2 linked regions of the Aliamphritea ceti genome follow. The main gene of each other region encodes a partner of the protein of the gene in region 2 in a complex. Links are inferred from orthologs where the notes say so. Each region holds a gene or a part of one and is shown on either strand. Other genes may lie near its edges. The genes, in order: xseA and OCU49_RS03105.

Region 1 (3,245 bases), 630 kb from region 2 along the record:
GAATATGGGCGCTTTCTAATCCGTGAAGATCCATTAATTCTGCGATGTCTGCAGACATGGCGCTATAAGTCATCTCACTGTCGTGAGGTGAGCGGCCGTGATTGCGTAGATCTATCGCATATACCTGATAGTTTTCAGCCAGTGTTTTTATCTGGCTACCCCAATTCTCTAGTGTGCCAAATAAACCATGCAAAATGATCAGTGGCTCACCCTGACCCTGTATATTTACGTGTAATTGCATAGTCGTATCCTTTATCGGCTTGTGTTACTGAGGTTCTTATAACCGTAAAAAAGCCGATGCGTGCATCGGCTTATTGCAGTGTTGCTCCAGGCTTTGTATTGCTTAGAGCTTTGTGCTGCTCAGGGCTTTATTCTGTTACAGAATAGCCAGTAGCTCAACGTCAAACACCAGAGTTGCATATGGTGGGATAGCGCCCTGAGAGCCCTGTGCACCGTAAGCCAGCTGGTATGGCACGTATAAACGGAATTTAGTACCAGGTGTCATTAATTGCAGTGCTTCAGTCCAGCCAGCAATTACGCCGCCAACAGGGAATTCAGCTGGCTGGCCACGCTCGTAAGAGCTGTCGAACACCTTACCGTCTGGGAATGTGCCGTGGTAGTGAACACGTACAGTAGATTCGCGTGATGGCTTTTCGCCTTCTTCGCCCGCAGTGATGACTTCATACTGCAGACCGGAGTCAGTAACGAATACTTCTTCACGCTGAGAGTTCTTTTCCAGGTAGATTTCACCTTCAGCAGCCGCTTTTTTAGCAGCCGCTTCAGCTTCTTCTTGCATGCGCTTCTGGATTTCGTTGAATGCAGCCTGGATTTGTTCGCCGGCAACTTTCAGTTCAGCGCCTTCAAAGGCGTCCTGAATACCAGTAACAACTGCGTTCAGTGATACACCTTCGAAGCTGTTATTTGCCAGTTGGTCGCCCATTTGACGGCCGATGCCGTAGCTAGCGATTTGTTCAGTAGTTTCTAGTTTTAGTTCAGACATGAGACTCGATCAATAGATGATTCATAAAGGCGGCTAGCCTAGCAAAATCCGGGATTAAACACCATGGTCGCAGATGTCAGAGAAGGTCCGGAATGACTTCGGTCACCTGGCTGCGAATCCGTCCATCCTGAAGGCGAATCTGTATTTCATCACCGGGGTTAATAGCTTTTACTTGCTGGATAACTTTGCCTTCAGAGCTTTCAGTAATGGCATAACCACGTTCAAGGGTTGCAAGCGGGCTGACGCCGTTAAGCCGACCAACAACCGCCTGTAAGCGAAGTTGCTGCCGGGCCTGATACTGATCAGTCAGCTGTTCAATACGGTGGTTGAGTTCATGTACTTTTTGCTGCAGCCTGGTGATGCGAGGTTGTTGCAAACAACGCTGCTGTCGCTGTTGTAACTGCCGAAGTCTATCTTTCTGGGTATGCAGGCGTTGCTGAATTGCGCTATGTAGTCTCAACTCCAGTTCATCAAGCTTCTGTGCGTGATCATTAAGCTTGTCGCCAGGGTGCTTCAGGCGACTGCTGATCCAGCGAAGCTGCTCCTGATGCCGTTTCAGTTTATGCTGAAGATTAACTTGTAGGCGACTTTTTAACTGTTTTAGTCGTAATTGCAGGTGCGCCTGATCCGGGCTGATAATTTCAGCAGCTGCAGAAGGTGTTGGGGCGCGTACGTCAGCAACAAAGTCTGCAATCGACACATCGACTTCATGTCCAACTGCGCTGATAACCGGTATCCTGCTATTAAAAATTGCCTGAGCGACTTTGGCTTCATTGAAGCACCAAAGATCCTCAAGTGAGCCACCACCACGGCCAACTATTAAGACGTCACAGATATTATGCAGATTGGCTACTTCGATCGCAGAAACAATTTCATCTGTGGCCTCATTGCCCTGAACTTTCGTTGGGTAAATATTAACTGGCAGTGAGGGGAAGCGGCGTTTAAGAACAGTCAATATATCGTGTACAGCAGCACCGGTTGGTGAAGTAATAATACCAAGATGCCTGGGGTGTACTGGCAGAGCCTGCTTGTGTGCCTGATCAAACATGCCTTGTCGCTGCAGTTGTAACTTCAGGGCTTCATAAGCTTGTTGTAATGAACCAATACCGGCATCTTCCATGTAATCACAGATTAGCTGGTAATCACCACGACCTGGGTAAAGACTGACTTTAGCGCGAACCCTTACCTGATCACCGTTCTTAGGCTGGTAGTTCAGATAATGATTACGGTTCTTGAACATTGCACAGCGAACCTGTGCGCCGCTATCTTTGAGTGTGAAGTACCAGTGTCCTGAGCTGGGGCGGACGAAATTCGATAGCTCGCCTTCAACCTGAATGATTCGAAAACTGTTTTCCAGCAGTGATTTAACTTCGTTGTTAAGTTCACTGACAGTAAATGCGGGAGGAGTTTGGTTGCTTTGCATGGCGCGATAGTAAACTATTCAGAAAGCTTAATTAAGCGCTTTGTAAAAAGTGGGCGAGAGCAGAAGATCAAACAGTGAAAAATAGTCAGGAAATCTGCCGTTTTTCGCGCCGGATGAATTGTCGCCACAGATGTAAAAGGCTATAATCCCGTGCCTTCTTTATATACAGAATACAGGCACGCTTTCACTATGTTGCGAATCGCTGAAGAAGCACTTACTTTCGACGATGTTCTTTTGGTTCCTGGTTACTCTGAAGTTCTGCCTAAGGACGTGTCACTAAAGACGCGTCTGACTAAAGGGATTGAATTGAATATTCCTTTAGCTTCTGCAGCGATGGATACTGTAACCGAATCTCGCCTTGCCATTGCTATGGCGCAAGAAGGCGGCATCGGTATCATTCATAAAAATCTCACTATCGAACAGCAAGCTGATGAAGTGCGTCGCGTAAAGAAATACGAGGCGGGTGTTGTTAGTGATCCTGTTACTTGCGAATCCAGCATGACTGTTGGTGATCTGAATGCGCTGAGTGCACGGGTTGGTTTTTCGGGTTTTCCAGTTGTTGATAACGGCAATCTGGTTGGTATCGTTACCAGCCGTGATGCGCGTTTTGAACATAAGCTGGATGCAACCGTTGCGTCTATCATGACGCCAAAAGATCGTCTGGTTACCGTCAAAGAAGGTGTTGATCCTGATGATGTGCGTAACTTGCTGCGTAAGCACCGCATTGAAAAGATTTTAGTTGTCGATGACAGCTTTGGTCTATGTGGCATGATGACTGTAAAAGATATGAACAAAGCACAAACGCATCCTAATGCCGCAAAA
Region 2 (3,225 bases):
CGGTATGCGCAGCATGATTGAGGGCTTCAAATGCCATGCCTGCGGTCATGGCGCCATCGCCGATAACGGCAACGGTATGACTGTCGATGTTTTGTAGTTTGTCTGCCAATGCCATGCCTAACGCCGCACTGATGGAAGTGCTGGAGTGTCCTGTGCCAAATGCGTCGTAAGGGCTTTCGCTCTGGCGAGGAAATGGGGCTAAACCATCCTTTTTACGGATTGTCAGTAGTGCTTCACGGCGACCTGTAAGGATCTTATGTGGATAACTTTGATGGCCAACATCCCAAACTAGGTGATCATCCGGTGTATTCAGGCAGTAATGCAGGGCGACAGTCAGCTCGACAACGCCAAGACCTGCGCCAAAATGTCCGCCGGTCTGACCGACACTGTACAGCAGAAAATGCCGTAACTCGTTTGCAAGCTCGGTAAGCTGATCAGTTGGTAAGGTACGTAATTGCTTTGGATCATCAAGCTGATCGAGCAATGGCGTAACCGGGCGTGTTGTTGGGATTTCAAAAAACATCAGCGTGGAAATCTTCTACAGCGAATTAGTATTGGCGTTCGACGATGTAATCAGCCAACCAGTGTAGTGGTTGTGCTGCATCCCCGAAGTTTTCGATACTAGCATGGGCCTGTTGGTTTAGTAGTGCCAGTTTTTGTTTTGCACCGGCCATTCCGAGCAAGGCCGGATAGGTTGGCTTATCCTGTTCGGTATCAGACCCCTGAGGTTTTCCGAGGGTTTCTGTATCGCCTTCGATATCCAGAATATCGTCCTTCACCTGGAATGCTAAGCCAATATGGCGAGCGTAAGTATTTAGCGCCAGCAGGTCTTCTGCTGTTGCCTGGCCGCTGCTTAATGCGCCCATTTCAATACTGCTACAGATCAGCGCTCCGGTTTTGTGGCGGTGCATATTCTCCAGCTGTTCCAGCGTCATTGCTTTGCCTACGTGGCTAAGGTCAATTGACTGGCCGGCAACCATACCCATTGCACCGCTACCCTGCGCCAGAGACGTAAGTATCCGGAGCTGAGTGGATGCATCGATATCATGTGTGGGGGTGCTGAGCAGCTCGAATGCCAGAGCCTGTAGGGCGTCACCAGCAAGGATTGCAGTCGCTTCATCAAACTCGATATGACAGGTAGGCTTGCCGCGTCTTAAATCATCATCATCCATGGCAGGCAAATCGTCATGTACTAAAGAATAGCTATGAATACATTCGATTGCGCAGGCTGCGGCATCAGCAGCTTGCAGGTTGCCGCCGAGTAATTGATTACCCATATAAACCAGTAGGGGACGAACACGTTTTCCGCCGTTGAACAAAGAATAACGCATTGCATCCTGTAACAGTGGCGCGGCACTCTGGTTCGCTATGTGATGCTCCAGTGCCTGTTCTACCCTGTTTCGATATCTATCCAGCTGCTGTTTCATCTCCACCGGTTATTCCTCCGGCAGCTCAAATGGCGTTTCCTGCAGTTCGCCGTTTTGTTTAATCAGCAGTTGAACCTTTTGTTCAGCATCGCTGAGCATACTTTGACAATTACGGGTAAGTTTGACGCCTTCTTCGAAGGTCTGTAAAGATTGCTCGAGGCTTAGATCGCCCTTTTCCAGTTCTTCAACCATGCTTTCCAGCTGGCCAAGTGCTGTTTCGAAATCGACGGGCTTCTTAGATGCAGGCATTAGCGAAATTCTCAAATAATCTAGCAGCTTAGTGCGTGTTGGGTTCATTTAGACTGGCATATTGTACTGTAAATAGTACGATATAGGGCAAGTAAAGCAGGGGCCTTAATCAATCGTTTGAATGTTGCCTGTTACTTGTTGTAGATTTTTATGCGGATGAAGCTAAAGTATTTGCCTGATGAGGGCGATAACACTATGTGGATTAACTTTTTCAAAGTGGATTTGAATTTATGACGCTGAGGAGTACAGAGTGGATTTAGCAACGCTCGTTGGGTTATTAGGTGCATTTGGTATCGTAGTCGCAGCGATGGTCACCGGTGGTGATGTTGGTGCTTTTGTCAACATGCCTTCGTTGTTGATCGTAATGGGCGGCAGTATTTTCGTTGTGCTTATGAAGTTTACCCTTGGCCAGTTTTTGGGCATAGGTAAAATCATGGGTAAAGCCTTTATGTTCAAGTCCATAAAGCCTGAAGATATAATTACTGAAGCAGTAGATCTGGCTGACGCAGCCCGTAAAGGTGGTTTGCTGTCGCTGGAAGATAAAACTGTCAGCAGTGACTTTATGCAGCGTGGCATACAGTTATTGGTGGACGGCCATGATCCGGATATTGTCCGTGGTCTGCTGAATAAAGAGAAAGCCCTGACCACTGAACGTCACGAGAGTGCCTGTGACATATTTAAGGCGCTGGGTGATGTCGGACCTGCAATGGGGATGATCGGAACCTTGGTTGGTCTGGTACAGATGCTTTCTAACATGAGTGATCCGAAATCGATCGGTCCGGCAATGGCGGTAGCTCTACTTACCACTTTGTATGGTGCAATGCTGGCAACGATGTTTGCTTTGCCTGTTGCGGATAAGCTGGATGGCCGTAAAGCTGAAGAAGAACTTAATCAGTCGCTCATTATTGATGGTTTGCTAGCCATTCAGGCGGGTCAAAACCCTCGGGTAATCGAGCAGATGCTGCGTAACTATCTGCCTGAGAAAAAACGGGCAGTGGCTGAAGGGTAACGCGCATGAGTGATGAAGAAGAAACGAAATGCCCCCCCTGCCCCGCGGGGTTACCGGGCTGGCTAGCAACATTTGGCGACTTAATGTCGCTCCTAATGTGCTTCTTCGTATTACTGTTGTCCTTCTCCGAAATGGATGTGCTCAAGTTTAAGCAGCTTGCCGGTTCTATGCGTGAAGCTTTTGGTGTGCAGAATCAGGTTAAAGTTGCTGATATTCCGAAAGGTACCAGCATAATCGCTCAGGAATTTAGTCCCGGGCGCCCTGAACCTACGCCGTTGAATGAAGTGCGGCAGATGACCACTGATAATGATCTTCAAACGTTGGATATACGGACCAATGAAGGTGAGTCTGAAATCAGTGAGGAAGAAAAGAGCGAAACTCAGGAAGAGCTGCAGGAACTGCTGGAACAAATTGAAGCTCAGGCGGAAGCTCAGGCTAAGCAGGATGCGGTTTCTTTTGCGGCAGCACTCCAGTCAGAAATTGGACAGGGCAGTGTAGAAGTTGAGACCGACGGCAAAAGAATTATTATCCGAGTTAAGG

What was found.
Region 1: the proteins of OCU49_RS03105 (region 2) and xseA are in contact, whole or in part, in a cryo-EM structure (PDB 8TXR), measured with the Escherichia coli proteins. The link is inferred for Aliamphritea ceti from one-to-one orthologs.

Annotation. Positions count from the first base shown.
Region 1 is NZ_AP025282.1:1,311,996-1,315,240, forward strand. The notes cover bases 251-3,245. They hold xseA (exodeoxyribonuclease VII large subunit), read right to left. Parts: upstream 2,424-3,245; coding sequence 1,077-2,423; downstream 251-1,076. Other genes in these bases: bamJ (BamJ family beta-barrel-assembly machinery protein), read right to left, coding at 377-1,000; guaB (IMP dehydrogenase), read left to right, coding at 2,613-3,245. In the rest of the region: OCU49_RS06015 (alpha/beta fold hydrolase), read right to left, coding at 1-241. UniProt on the Escherichia coli protein: Bidirectionally degrades single-stranded DNA into large acid-insoluble oligonucleotides, which are then degraded further into small acid-soluble oligonucleotides.
Region 2 is NZ_AP025282.1:686,082-689,306, forward strand. What follows is about bases 57-3,031. They hold OCU49_RS03105 (exodeoxyribonuclease VII small subunit), read right to left. Parts: upstream 1,677-3,031; coding sequence 1,437-1,676; downstream 57-1,436. Other genes in these bases: dxs (1-deoxy-D-xylulose-5-phosphate synthase), read right to left, coding at 57-523; ispA ((2E,6E)-farnesyl diphosphate synthase), read right to left, coding at 549-1,433; pomA (flagellar motor protein PomA), read left to right, coding at 1,927-2,685; OCU49_RS03115 (flagellar motor protein MotB), read left to right, coding at 2,691-3,031. Also shown: more of dxs, read right to left, coding at 1-56; more of OCU49_RS03115, read left to right, coding at 3,032-3,225. UniProt on the Escherichia coli protein: Bidirectionally degrades single-stranded DNA into large acid-insoluble oligonucleotides, which are then degraded further into small acid-soluble oligonucleotides.